3 regions of the Streptomyces sp. NPDC037054 genome follow, and region 2 is predicted to be linked to each of the others. Evidence: riboswitches for the same ligand, from Rfam matches in the RefSeq annotation. Region 2 holds a riboswitch; each other region holds the start of a gene.
What was found. A riboswitch is a leader RNA that binds a small molecule or an ion and turns the genes downstream of it on or off. The one in region 2 is predicted to bind cobalamin.
Positions count from the first base shown of each region.

Region 1: it holds a riboswitch for cobalamin, as region 2 does, so the genes downstream of both, ACZ7D7_RS01155 (ribonucleoside-diphosphate reductase subunit alpha) here and ACZ7D7_RS28825 (ABC transporter substrate-binding protein) in region 2, are expected to answer to the same signal.
Region 3: it holds a riboswitch for cobalamin, as region 2 does, so the genes downstream of both, ACZ7D7_RS33735 (prenyltransferase/squalene oxidase repeat-containing protein) here and ACZ7D7_RS28825 (ABC transporter substrate-binding protein) in region 2, are expected to answer to the same signal.

Region 1 is NZ_JBVJSJ010000001.1:251,466-255,650, reverse strand. Features, by position in the region: gene ACZ7D7_RS01155 (ribonucleoside-diphosphate reductase subunit alpha) at 1-1,725, opposite strand, end outside; cobalamin riboswitch at 1,847-2,008, opposite strand; gene ACZ7D7_RS01150 (GNAT family N-acetyltransferase) at 2,012-2,518, opposite strand; gene mctP (monocarboxylate uptake permease MctP) at 2,599-4,185, opposite strand, start outside.
Region 2 is NZ_JBVJSJ010000014.1:117,850-122,034, reverse strand. Features, by position in the region: gene ACZ7D7_RS28830 (FecCD family ABC transporter permease) at 1-985, opposite strand, end outside; gene ACZ7D7_RS28825 (ABC transporter substrate-binding protein) at 1,033-2,070, opposite strand; cobalamin riboswitch at 2,101-2,279, opposite strand; gene ACZ7D7_RS28820 (SpoIIE family protein phosphatase) at 2,771-4,185, opposite strand, start outside.
Region 3 is NZ_JBVJSJ010000025.1:4,961-9,145, reverse strand. Features, by position in the region: gene ACZ7D7_RS33745 (glycosyltransferase family 4 protein) at 1-1,257, opposite strand, end outside; gene ACZ7D7_RS33740 (TetR family transcriptional regulator) at 1,495-2,151, shown strand; cobalamin riboswitch at 2,235-2,361, shown strand; gene ACZ7D7_RS33735 (prenyltransferase/squalene oxidase repeat-containing protein) at 2,496-3,728, shown strand; gene ACZ7D7_RS33730 (SCO2322 family protein) at 3,725-4,185, shown strand, end outside.

The DNA of each region.
Region 1 (4,185 bases), on a different contig from region 2:
GTAGTGGTCGGGGTGCAGCACGCCGCGGGCGGTACGGGTCTCGTCCCAGGCGGGAAGCGGGCCGTTGCGCTCGGCGAGGTCGGCGGACGCCTCGTACGCGGCGAGCATGATCCGCTCGGCGACGCGCGTCGACAGGGCGCGGGCCTCGGGGGAGTCGAAGGGCAGGCGCAGCTTGAAGAAGACGTCCTGGAGACCCATCGCGCCGAGGCCGACGGGGCGCCAGCGGGCGTTGGACCGGCCCGCCTGCTCGGTCGGGTAGAAGTTGATGTCCACGACGCGATCGAGGAAGGTGACGGCGGTGCGGACGGTCTCGTCCAGCCGCTCCCAGTCGATGTCCGAACCGGCCACGAACGCGCCGAGGTTGACCGACCCCAGGTTGCACACCGCCGTCTCCCCGTCGTCGGTGACCTCCAGGATCTCCGTGCACAGGTTGGAGGAGTGCACGACCCGGCCGGGCGTCGCGGTCTGGTTGGCGGTGCGGTTGGCGGTGTCCTTGAAGGTCATCCAGCCGTTGCCGGTCTGCGCGAGGGTGCGCATCATGCGGCCGTACAGCTCACGGGCGGGCAGCGCCTTGCGCGCGAGGCCCTTCGCCTCCGCCGCCCGGTACGCGGCGTCGAACTCCGCGCCCCACAGGTCGACCAGTTCGGGCACGTCCGACGGGGAGAACAGCGACCACTGCTCGTCGGCGTTCACGCGGCGCATGAACTCGTCCGGCACCCAGTGCGCCAGGTTCAGGTTGTGCGTGCGCCGGGCGTCCTCGCCGGTGTTGTCGCGCAGCTCCAGGAACTCCTCGATGTCCGCGTGCCAGGTCTCCAGGTAGACGGCGGCCGCCCCCTTGCGCCGGCCGCCCTGGTTCACGGCGGCGACCGAGGCGTCCAGCGTCTTCAGGAACGGGACGATGCCGTTGGAGTGGCCGTTGGTGCCGCGGATCAGCGAACCGCGGGCGCGGACCCGGGAGTAGGCGATGCCGATGCCGCCGGCGTGCTTGGAGAGGCGGGCGACCTGGTGGTAGCGGTCGTAGAGGGAGTCCAACTCGTCCTTGGGGGAGTCGAGGAGGTAGCAGGACGACATCTGGGGGTGCCGGGTGCCGGAGTTGAAGAGGGTGGGGGAGGAGGGCAGGTAGTCGAGGCGGCTCATCAGGCGGTAGAGCGCCGCGACTTCGTCCACGGCGCGGGGCGTGTCGTCCTCGGCGAGACCGGCGGCGACGCGCAGCAGGAAGTGCTGGGGCGTCTCCACGACCTTGCGGGTGGTCGGGTGCCGCAGCAGGTAGCGGCTGTGCAGGGTGCGCAGGCCGAAGTAGCCGAAGCGGTCGTCGGCGGCCGGGTCGATCAGCGCGTCCAGCCGGGCCGCGTGCAGGCGGACGAAGTCGGCGGTCCGGTCCGCGACGAGGCCCTCGCGGTGGCCGGTGGCGACGGACTCGGTGAAGACGGTGACGCCCTGCGAGGCGGCCTCGGCGCGGATGCCGATCGCGAGCAGCCGGGCGGCCAGCTTCGAGTAGGCGGGGTCCTCCGAGATCAGGCCCGCGGCGGCCTCCGTGGCCAGCTCGCGCAGTTCGGCCTCGTCCGCGTGCGCCGACCGGCCCCGCAGCGCCGCGGCGGCGACCCGGCCGGGGTCGGCGTCGGGCAGGTCGGCGGTCAGCTCGGTCAGGTTCCGCAGCAACGCGGCACCCGGACCGTCGTCGGGCACCTGGGTCGCTGAAGCCGGATCGGCTGGCGCGATGGTCACGTGGGGCTCTCCCTCGCTCGGCACGGGGCCTCGGCGAGGGACGGGGGCAGCTCACGAGCGCACGCGGCGTCGCGTCCACCGGCCCATTCCACGAGGCCCGGACGTCATGCGCCGGGCCGGACGGCCGGGCGCGCCGTCGGCAGGTCCTCGGACTGGACAGGCGTGCGGAAACACGCGAGTACACCGTTGCGGGACAGTTCCGGATTCGCACCGGATTCCCCTGCGGCGACAGCGAGCACGAGCATACATCTTGTGCCGGGCTGCCGAAGCACCCCCAGATGTTGTGTCAGAGTGTCAGTCGGTAGGCGAGTAGCTGGATGTCGAGGAGATCGGGCCGGGGGTTCCAGTCGAGCTCCGGCGTGCGCACGAACCCCAGCCGTTCGTAGAGCCGGTGCGCGGTGTGCATGGTGCGCTGCGTGGAGAGCACCACGCCCGTGCAGCCCGGCAGGGCGCGGGCGCGGTCGGCACAGGCACGCACGAGGGCCTCGCCGACCCCGCGGCCCCGGGCGGCGTGGTCCACGGCGAGCATGCGTATCGCGGCCTCCGAAGGGCCGGCGATCTCGGCCATCGGCCCGCCGGACGGCACGAACGTGACGCCGCCGAGCAGGGTGTCGTTCCGCGCGGCGACGAGCACCTCGGCGTGTGCCGCGCGCTTGGCGACGTCGCGCAACTCGGCAAGGTAGGGATCGCTCTCCCCGAAGTCCAGCAGGCCGTCACGGAGGTAGGCCTGTGCGGTGATCTCACCGAGGGTCTCGAACTCGCCGGGCAGCGCCTGCCGGATCACGATGTCCATACGGCGAGTGTGCCGGACGGGTACGACAACGGGCCGCCGGTTTTCCCGGCGGCCCGAGTCGCTCTCCTTGGGGGCGGGCCTCAGTGGGCCGAGCCCGCCGTCGCCGGCGGGAGTTCCACCTGGACGCCCGGGTCGCCCGCGTCGGCCGTGTAGTCCTCCGGCTTGGTCTCGTCGACGCCCTCGGGGGCCTTGGCGGCCTTGAGGACGAAGGTGAGGACCACCGTGACGACGACGTTCAGCACGAACGCGGTGAGACCGATGTAGCCGATCTCGCCGATGCCGGGGATCTCCTTCGAGGAGCCGCCGAAGTGCTTCTGCGTCGGGGAGGCCACGCCGTACGCCGCGATCGTGCCGTAGAGCATGCCGACCGCCCAGCCGGCGAGCAGCGCCCAGCGGTGGAACCAGCGGGTGAACAGGCCGCCGACCAGGGCCGGGAAGGTCTGCAGGATCCAGATGCCGCCCAGCAGCTGGAAGTTGATCGCGACCGTCTTGTCCATGGTCAGGACGAAGGCCAACGCGCCCACCTTCACCAGCAGCGAGACCACCTTGGAGACCTTGGTCTCCTCCGCCGGGGTCGCGTCGGGCTTGATGAAGTCCTTGTAGATGTTGCGGGTGAAGAGGTTCGCCGCCGCGATCGACATGATCGCCGCCGGGACCAGGGCGCCGATGCCGATCGCCGCGAAGGCCACGCCCGCGAACCAGTCCGGGAACATGGTCTCGAACAGCTGGGGGATCGCCAGCTGGCCGTTCTGCACCTTGATGCCGGCCGCGATCGCCATGAAGCCGAGCAGCGCCAGCAGGCCCAGCATCAGCGAGTACAGCGGCAGGATCGTGGTGTTGCGGCGGATCACGTCACGGCTGCGCGAGGACAGCGTCGCCGTGATCGAGTGCGGGTACATGAACAGCGCGAGCGCGGAGCCCAGCGCCAGCGTGGCGTACGTCCACTGGCCCGCCTCGGCCGGCACCAGCGAGCCGCGCGGCGCGCCCGTCGCCGGGTTGGTCTCCGAGAACGCCTCGCCCGCCTTGGCGAAGATGTCGTCGAAGCCGCCCAGCTTGATCGGGATGTAGATGATCGCCACGGCGATCACGATGTAGATCAGGGTGTCCTTGACGAACGCGATGAGCGCCGGGGCCCGCAGACCCGACGAGTACGTGTACGCCGCGAGCACACCGAAGGCGATCAGCAGCGGCAGGTCCTTGATGAACCAGTTGGTGTTCTCGCCGCCGCCGACCCCCATCACGTCCAGCACGGCCTGGATGCCGACCAGCTGGAGCGCGATGTACGGCATCGTCGCCAGGATGCCGGTCAGCGCGACGGCCAGCGACAGGCCCTTCGAGCCGAACCGGCCGCGCACGAAGTCGGACGTCGTCACGTAGCCGTGCTTGTGCGACACCGACCACAGCCGCGGCAGGAAGGTGAAGATCAGCGGGTACACCAGGATCGTGTACGGCACCGCGAAGAAGCCCGCCGCGCCCGCCGCGTAGATCGCCGCCGGTACGGCCACGAACGTGTACGCGGTGTACAGGTCGCCGCCGAGCAGGAACCAGGTGACCCAGGTGCCGAACGACCGGCCGCCCAGGCCCCACTCGTCGAGGCTGTGCTCGTTCGCGGCCTTGCGCCAGCGGGCGGCCAGGAAGCCCATGACCGTGACGAGCACGAAGAAGAA
Region 2 (4,185 bases):
CGGGGATCTCCATGGGCGCGGCCACGACGCGGGCGGCGATGTCGGCCCAGATCAGGAAGACCGCGCCGCCGAGCGCGGCCGTGGGCAGGACGCGCCGGTGGTCGCCGCCGACGACGAGGCGCACGATGTGCGGCAGCATCAGCCCGACGAAGCCGATCGGTCCGCACGCCGCGACGAGGACGCCGGTGACGAGGGAGAGCAGGACGAACATGCGGGCGCGGAAGCGGGCCACGTCCAGACCCATGGTGGTCGCGGCCTCCTCGCCGGCGAGCAGCAGGTTCAGGTTGCGGGCCTGGACCGTGAGGATGCCGATGCCCAGGAGCAGGGCGGCGCCGGGCAGCCACAGGGCGCCCCAGTCGACGCCTCCGAGGCCGCCGAGGGTCCAGGCGAGGACGGCGCGGGTCTCGTTGCCCCGGTCGGTGGTGAGCAGCACCAGGTCCAGCACGGCGGTGAGCACGGCGGCGACGGCGACACCGGAGAGGACCAGCCGCGCGGACGTGATCCGACCGCCGGTGCGGGCGGTGGAGTAGACGAGCAGCAGCGCTCCGAGCGCACCCGCGAACGCGGCGACCGACAGCGACACCGGCCCGAACCAGGTCACCCCGAACACGATCACCGCGACGGCGCCGAGGGACGCCCCGGAGGAGACACCGAGCAGGTAGGGCTCGGCGAGGGGGTTGCGGATCAGGGCCTGCAGGGCGGTGCCCACGACCGCGAGTCCGGCGCCCGCCACGGCCCCGAGGAGCACGCGCGGCGCGCGCACGTCCAGCACGATGGTCTCCCGCGCGCGAGACCAGTTGGGTGCCGACCAGTCGGCGCCCAGCGCGTGCGTCACGATGCCCCACACCTGCCCGGGCGGGACCCGCACCGAGCCGATGGCGAGACCGGCCGTGACGGACACCACCAGCAGGACGGCCAAGAGGACGAGCGTGACCGCGAGACCGGCCGGGCCCACCCGTCCGTCGCCCTGCCGCCGCCCGCTCACGGTCCGCTCGGTACCGGTACCGGTACCGGTACCGGCGACCGGGGCCGTCACGCGAAGCTCTCGGGGTGCAGTCCGCGGGCCAGATCCTCCACCGCGTACGCGGACCGCACGCCGACCAGGGTGGCGGTCAGCGGCAGGACGACGAACCGCTTGTTCTTGATCGCGGGGACGTCCTTGAGGGCGGGCCGGGAGAGCAGGAACTCCTTCTTCCGTTCGACGCTTCCGGCGCCGGCGTAGTCGTAGACGGCGATGACCTCCGGCTTGCGCTCGACGACCTGCTCCCACGAGACGTCACCGAAGACGTCGTCGAGGTCGGCGAAGACGTTGCGGCCGCCGGCCAGCCGGATGAGGTCGGTGCCCAGGCTCTTGCCGCCCGCGGTGAACGCGGCCTTGTCACCGCTGTCGTAGACGAAGACGGGTACCTCGGTGGCGCCCTCGACGGCGGTGGTGGCCTTGTCGACCCGCGCCTGAAGCGCGGAGACCAGCTTGTCCGCCCGGTCGGGCACGCCGAAGATCCGGCCGATCGTGCGGACTTCCTCGTAGGTGTCCTTCATCGTGACCCGCTCCTTGCCGCAGTATTCGCGGTTGAGGTGGGTGTCGATGCCGGCATCGGCGAACGCCTCGCGGGAACGGCCCTCGTTCTCGGTGAAGGCGCTGCCGTAGCCGCCGTAGACGAGGTCCGGCTCGGCCTCCAGGACCGTCTCGAACGACGGTTCCCTCTGGGCCAGTTGCGGGATCGCCTCGTAGTCGTCCTTCAGTTCGGGCAGGACGGGGGAGTCGGGGAAGGCGGTGCCCACCATGCGGTCCTTCAGACCGAGGGAGAGCATGAGTTCCGCCGGGTGCTGGTGGATGGTGACGACGCGGGAGGGCGGCCCGTCGTACGTCGTCCTCACACCGCAGTTGTCGATGGTGACGGGGAAGCCGTCGGCCGGAGACGCCGTGGCCTTCGCGTCCTGGCCGGTGTGCTGCGACGAGCCGCAGCCGGCGCTCAGCAGGGCCGCCGACAGGGCGACGGCCGCGGCGCGCAGGGCGTGGCGCCTTCGGACACGGGTGAACAGCGGGGGACGGAACGTGCCGTCGTACACGTGAAGCCTCCTGGGGAGTCCGCGCTCCTCGGAACGGGCCCGCGACAGGCCAGTGTCCTGACTCCCGGATCGACGCTCCCCCCTGCCTTCCCGCGCGGTGCGCAGTGGCGTGGAGAAGGGGTGCACTCCCCGGTCACAGTGGCGGGACCGTGCCGGATTCGCACCGGCTTCCTGTTCTCCCGTCGCGGCGATGACCCGGTGATACTACGGTCCGTCGAGCTCAGGTCAAAAGGGCGCGGGGGCTCGCTCGCACGCCCCGAGCCTGCCGTCAAGCCTCGCGGACCGCCCGCAGCACCAGCCGTCCGGCGTGCTCGTCGTGGGGGAAGCACGAACCGGGCTCGGTCGGCCCCGAACTCCAGGTCCCGCGCCCGAAGGGCCCAGCCTGGGTCACGGTCATGCTCGGTCTGCTGCGGTCCGGGCCGGGCCCCGCCCGGTTGCCGATGTCCCCGCGGACAACTGGTGCGCTGCGAGGCCCCGTTGGCGTGGGCCGAGCGACTGTGGGTGGGTTTCGCGGACACTCGGCGGAGAGCGACGTCTGCGTCGAACCGGGCTCGCAGTTCGTCATCAACCGCCAGGGGTGAGGCCCATGAGAACCTCGGAAACCTGACAACCCCGACGGGACTCCGCCCTCGGGTGAGCAGACCCGGCGCCCGCCGCACCACGCGGCGCCCGCCGCACCACGCGGCGGGCGCCGTACTGCTCACTCCTTCGGCAGCTCCAGCTCGAACCACACCACCTTGCCCGTGCTCACCCGCGTCGCGCCCCAGCGGTCGGCCAGCTGGTCGACCAGCCACAGGCCCCGGCCGCCCTCGTCGCTCAGCTGCGCCTCGCGCATCCTCGGCACCTGCGGCGAGTCGTCGCCGACCTCGCAGCGCAGCACGTCCGTGCGCAGGATCCGCAGGCTGATCGGGCGGTTGGCGAACCGCACGGCGTTCCCGATCACTTCGCTGACCAGCAACTCGGTGGTCTCCAGCAGGGAGTCGAGGCCCCAGCGGCGCAGCGCCCTGCGGGCCAGCCGGCGGGCCTGGCCGGCGGTCCGCGGATGGGGCGCCAGATACCAGTACGTCACGGTCGCCGGCTCCACGCCCTCCAGCCGGGCGGCGAGCAGCGCCACGTCGTCGTGCCGGTCGCCGTGGCCCAGGGTGCGCAGCGCCTCGTCGCACAGCGACTCCAGGGGCGGCGGCCCGGCCGGGTGGGCGGCGGCGTGGTCGTCCAGCCGCGCGACCAGCTGCTCCACGCCGGTCTGGAGGTCCGAGCCGCGCGACTCGACGAGGCCGTCCGTGTACAGCAGCAGCGTCGCCCCGGCCGGCGCCGGCATCTCCGTCGACTCGAAGGCGCAGCCGCCGACGCCGATCGGCACGCCGGTCGGGATCTTCATGATCTCGGCGGTGCCGTCCGGGTGCACGAGCAGCGGCGGGGGGTGGCCCGCGTTGGCCATCAGCAGCCGCTGCCGCACGGGGTCGTACAGCACGTAGAGGCAGGTCGCCATGTGCTGGCCGCCCAGCCGCTCCGCCTGTTCGTCCAGGTGGTGCATGACCTCGGCCGGGGGCAGGTCGAGGCCGGCCAGGGTCTGCACGATGGTGCGCAGCTGGCCCATGATCGCCGCGGAGGTCACGGAGTGCCCCATCACGTCGCCGATGACGAGGGCGACGCGGCTGCCGGGCAGCGGAATCGCGTCGTACCAGTCGCCGCCGACCTGCGCCGTGCGGGAGGCCGGGAGGTACCGGCTGGCGAGCCGCACGCCGGTCGGCTCGGGCAGCGACTGGGGCAGCATCGTGCGCTGCAGCGCGTCCGCGACGAACGCCTCGTGCCCGTGCCGCTCGGCCTTGTCGATGCCGAGGGCGGTGAGGGTGGCGAGCTGGGAGGCGACGAACAGGTCGTCGTCGGTGAAGGCCGGGCGGTGGGCCTCGCGGGTGAGGACGACGACGCCCATGGCGTGGTCGCGGCCGAGGAGCGGCGCGACGATCGAGCGGCGCCCGCGCGGGCCCGCCTCGGCTCCCAGCATGTCCGCCAGGACGGCGGCGGTCGCCGGGGAGTCCCCGAACACGGGCCGGCCGCCCCGCAGCAGCCCGGCGAGGCGGCGGGCCACGTCCGGGGGCACGGCGCCACCCGGGT
Region 3 (4,185 bases), on a different contig from region 2:
CCGCCCGGCCGCGCCGAGCCGCGCGCGCAGCGCGGCGTCGCCCAGCAGGCGGCTCAGTCCGGCGGCCAGCGCGCCGGCGTCGCCGGGCGGCACCGCCAGGCACGTCTCGCCGTCGCGCCCGGCGACCTCGGGAATGGCGCCGCCGGTCGTGGCGAGCAGCGGCGTGCCGGTGGCCATGGCCTCGGCGGCGGGCAGCGAGAAGCCCTCGTACAGCGACGGCACGCACGCGACCTGCGCCGAGCGCACCAGGTCGACCAGTTCGGCGTCCGAGATGCCCTTGACGAAGCGGACGGCGCCGTCGAGCCCGTACCGCTCGACCGCCTTGGCGACGGGCCCGCCCGTGGGCCGCTTGCCGACGACGACGAGGTGGGCGTCGGGGTGCTCGGTGCGCACCTTCGCCAGCGCCTCGACCAGGAACACCAGCCCCTTGAGCGGCACGTCCGCGCTGGACGTCGTCACGATCCGCCCCGGCACCTGCGGCACCGACGGGTCGGGCGAGAACAGGTCGGTGTCGGCGCCGATGTGGACGACGTGGACGCGGTCGTCCCGTACGCCGAGGTGGTCGACGATCTCCTGGCGGGAGGAGCCGGACACGGTCAGCACGGACGGCAGGCGGCGCGCGACGCGCTTCTGCATGCGGGTGAAGGCGTACCAGCGGCGCACCGCGTACCGGCGGCGCCGGCTCCGCGCCGCGTCCAGCTCCAACTGCCGGTCGACGGTGATGGGGTGGTGGATGGTGGTCACCAGGGGCGCGCCGATGTCGCCGAGCAGGCCGTAGCCGAGCGTCTGGTTGTCGTGGACGACGTCGAACTCGCCGCGCCGGGCGCGCAGATGGCGGCGGGCGCGCAGCGAGAAGGTGAGCGGCTCGGGGAAACCGCCGGTCCACATCGTGGCCACTTCGAGGGCGTCGATCCAGTCGCGGTACTCGTCCCGCTTCGGAGTGCGGAAGGGGTCCGGCTGGCGGTAGAGGTCGAGGCTCGGCAGCTCGGTGAGGACAGGTCCGCCGCCCGCGCCCGGTCCCGGACCTCCGTCTGTGCCTGTGCCGTCGACGACGTCGAGGACCGGATACGGCTGGGCTCCGATGACCTCCACGCGGTGTCCGAGCCGGGCCAGTTCGCGCGAGAGGTGCCGGACGTAGACGCCCTGGCCGCCGCAGAACGGGTTTCCCTTGTACGTGAGGAGCGCGATGCGGAGCGGTCGCCCGCCGTCGGCAGCGAGGCCCTCCGGGGACGCCGCCTCCCTGGCCTCAGCGGTCACTCTGGGCCCCCTTCTCCCTGCACTGTCCCGCGAGATTACGACGGGACGCTAATCTAGAACAAGTTTCAGACTTGATCGTTCAAGAGGCTCCGAATCTACCGGCAGGTAGGGGCGCTGTGGCCAGTGGATCGGGTGATTCGCGCCACGGCGCGCAACCCTGGCATGCTGTGCGATCACTCGCCCTCACCGACTGTCACGGAACGCACGGGAACGCACGGGAACGGACGGGACGGCACCATGGCTGCGGGATCCACAGCGGAGGCGGGCGCGGCGGGACCGGCCGCGGCCCCGCTGACCGAACGGCAGGAGGCGCGCCGCCGCCGCATCCTGCGCGCGACCGCGCAACTGGCCGCGCGGGGCGGGTTCGACGCGGTGCAGATGCGGGAGGTCGCGGAGTCCTCACAGGTCGCCCTCGGCACGCTGTACCGGTACTTCCCGTCCAAGGTCCATCTGCTCGTCGCGACGATGCAGGACCAGCTGGCGCGGCTGCACGGCACCCTCCGCAAGCATCCGCTGGCGGGCGAGACGGCGGCCGACCGGATCGCGGAGACCCTCATGCGCGCCTTCCACTCCCTCCAGCGCCGGCCGCATCTGGCGGAGGCCATGGTCCGGGCCCTGACCTTCGCGGACCGCAGCGTGAGCGCGGAGGTGGAACAGGTCTCACGCCGGACCACGGCGATCATCCTGGAGGCGGCGGGCCGCCCGGCCCCGACCCCCGACGAGCTCTCCGCGATCCGCGTCATCGAGCACACCTGGCACTCGGCCCTCATCACGTGGCTGTCGGGCCGGGCGTCGATAGCGGAGGTGCAGAGGGACATCGAGACGGCGTGCCGCCTCATCGACCTGACGGCGCCGGGGATGGGGGCGGGGACAGCGACGGGGCGGGAGGGGTAGCCGTTCCGGTTCCGGTTTCGGTTCCGCTCCCGGTTCCGGTTCCGGTTTCGGTTCCGGTTCCGGCAGTCGCCCATCTCACCTCGGCGCCTTCCCTACGGCCGGGTAGAGTGGCCAGTCGTCATCACACCCGTACGGGGGGAAGCCGGTGCAATTCCGGCGCTGACCCGCAACCGTGAACCACCAGGGCCCCGCCCGGTGGTGAGCCGGATCGCCCCGCACGGTTCGTGAACGGCTCACGTGCCCGGCAGTCCGCCGGAGCACGGCACCGTCGAGGTATACGGAGCCGAGCCGCCGGGGGTGCCCCGTGCTGCCCGGCTCCCCGCAGGGAGAGGCACCCGCCGATCATGAACGTCCGCCGCAGCGCCGCGGTCCTGGCCGCCACCGCCGTGATCGGTGCCGCCGCACCGGCCGCCGCCGACTCGTCCCCGTCGCCGTCGCCGTCCGCGGCCCTCCCGTCCGGCCTGTACGGCAAGACGGACCCGACGTACGACGGCGTCTGGCGCCAGTCCCTCGCCCTGCTCGCCCAGCACACGGTGAAGGTGACGCCCGCGCCGAAGGCCGTCGACTGGCTGGTGCGCCAGCAGTGCGCGAACGGCGCGTTCGCCCCGTTCCGCGCCGAGCCGGCCAAGCCGTGCGACGCCAAGACGACGGTCGACACGAACAACACGGCCGCCGCCGTCCAGGCCCTGACCGCGCTCGGCGGCCACGACGCCGCCGCCGACAAGGCCGTCGACTGGCTGAAGTCCGTGCAGAACGAGGACGGCGGCTGGGGCTACGTCCCCGGCGGCGCCAGCGACACGAACTCCACGTCCGTGGTCATCGGCGCGCTCGCGGCGGCCGGGGAGAAGCCGGCGGAGGTCGTGAAGGGCGGGAAGTCTCCCTACGCGGCCCTGCTGAAGCTCTCGCTGCCCTGCGAGGGCGAGGGCAAGGACGCGGGCGCGTTCGCCTTCCAGCCGGACAAGAAGGGCACGTTGGCCGCCAACGCCGACGCCACCGCCGCCGGTGTCCTCGGCGCCCTCGGCGAGGGCCTGGTGGTCGACGCGGCCGAGAAGCCCGACACGGCCGTCGAGCCCTCCTGCTCCGACGCCGGCGAGGCCACCCCGGAGCGGGCCGCCGCCAACGGCGTCGCGTACCTCGCCAAGTCCCTCGCGAAGAACGGCCACTTGACGCTGGCCGGCACGGGCGGCCCCGACCACGGCAACACCGCCGACGCCGTCGTCGCCCTCGCCGCACAGGGTGCCGACCGCCAGGCGGCCAAGGCCCTGGACTGGCTGAAGCGGAACTCCGCGGCCTGGGCCGAGCAGAGCGGCCCCGCGGCGTACGCCCAGCTCGTCTTCGCGGCCCACGCCACGGGCACGGACCCGCGCGACTTCGGCGGCAAGGACCTGGTGAAGCAGCTGAACGCGACGGGACCGGCCCCGCAGGCGGAGAAGGGAGACAGCGAGGAGGCCGGGAAGAAGGGGGAGGAGACGAAGGAAGACTCCCCGTTCGGCGTCTGGTGGTACGTGGGCGTCTGCGTGGTCATCGGCATCGGCTTCGGCTTCCTGCTCAGCGGCCGCCGGAAGCAGCAGCCGTGACCGGCCGCCGTTCGCGGGCCCTGCTCCTGGCCGCGCTCGTGCTGTGCGCGGGCGTCGGCACGGGCGTGGGCGCGGGCCCGGCACAGGCCGCCGGTTACCGCTACTGGTCCTTCTGGGACCGCGCCGGCGACGGCTGGACGTACGCCACCCAGGGCCCGGCCACGGCCCGCCCCTCCGACGGCGACGTCCAGGGCTTCCGCTTCGCGGTGAGCGAGAACTCCGGCAACGCGGCCCAACCGCGCGGCGCCGCCGACTTCGCGACGATCTGCGCGTCCACCCCGAAGCGGGAGGGCAGGAAGCGGATCGCCCTGGTCCTCGACTTCGGCACGCGGCAGGACGCCCCGGCCGGGGAGACCCCACCCGCCCCGCGCACGGCCTGCGCGAGCGTCTCCCCCGACGCGACGACGTCCGACGCCCTGTCGACGGTGGCCAAGCCCCTCCGCTACGACACGAACGC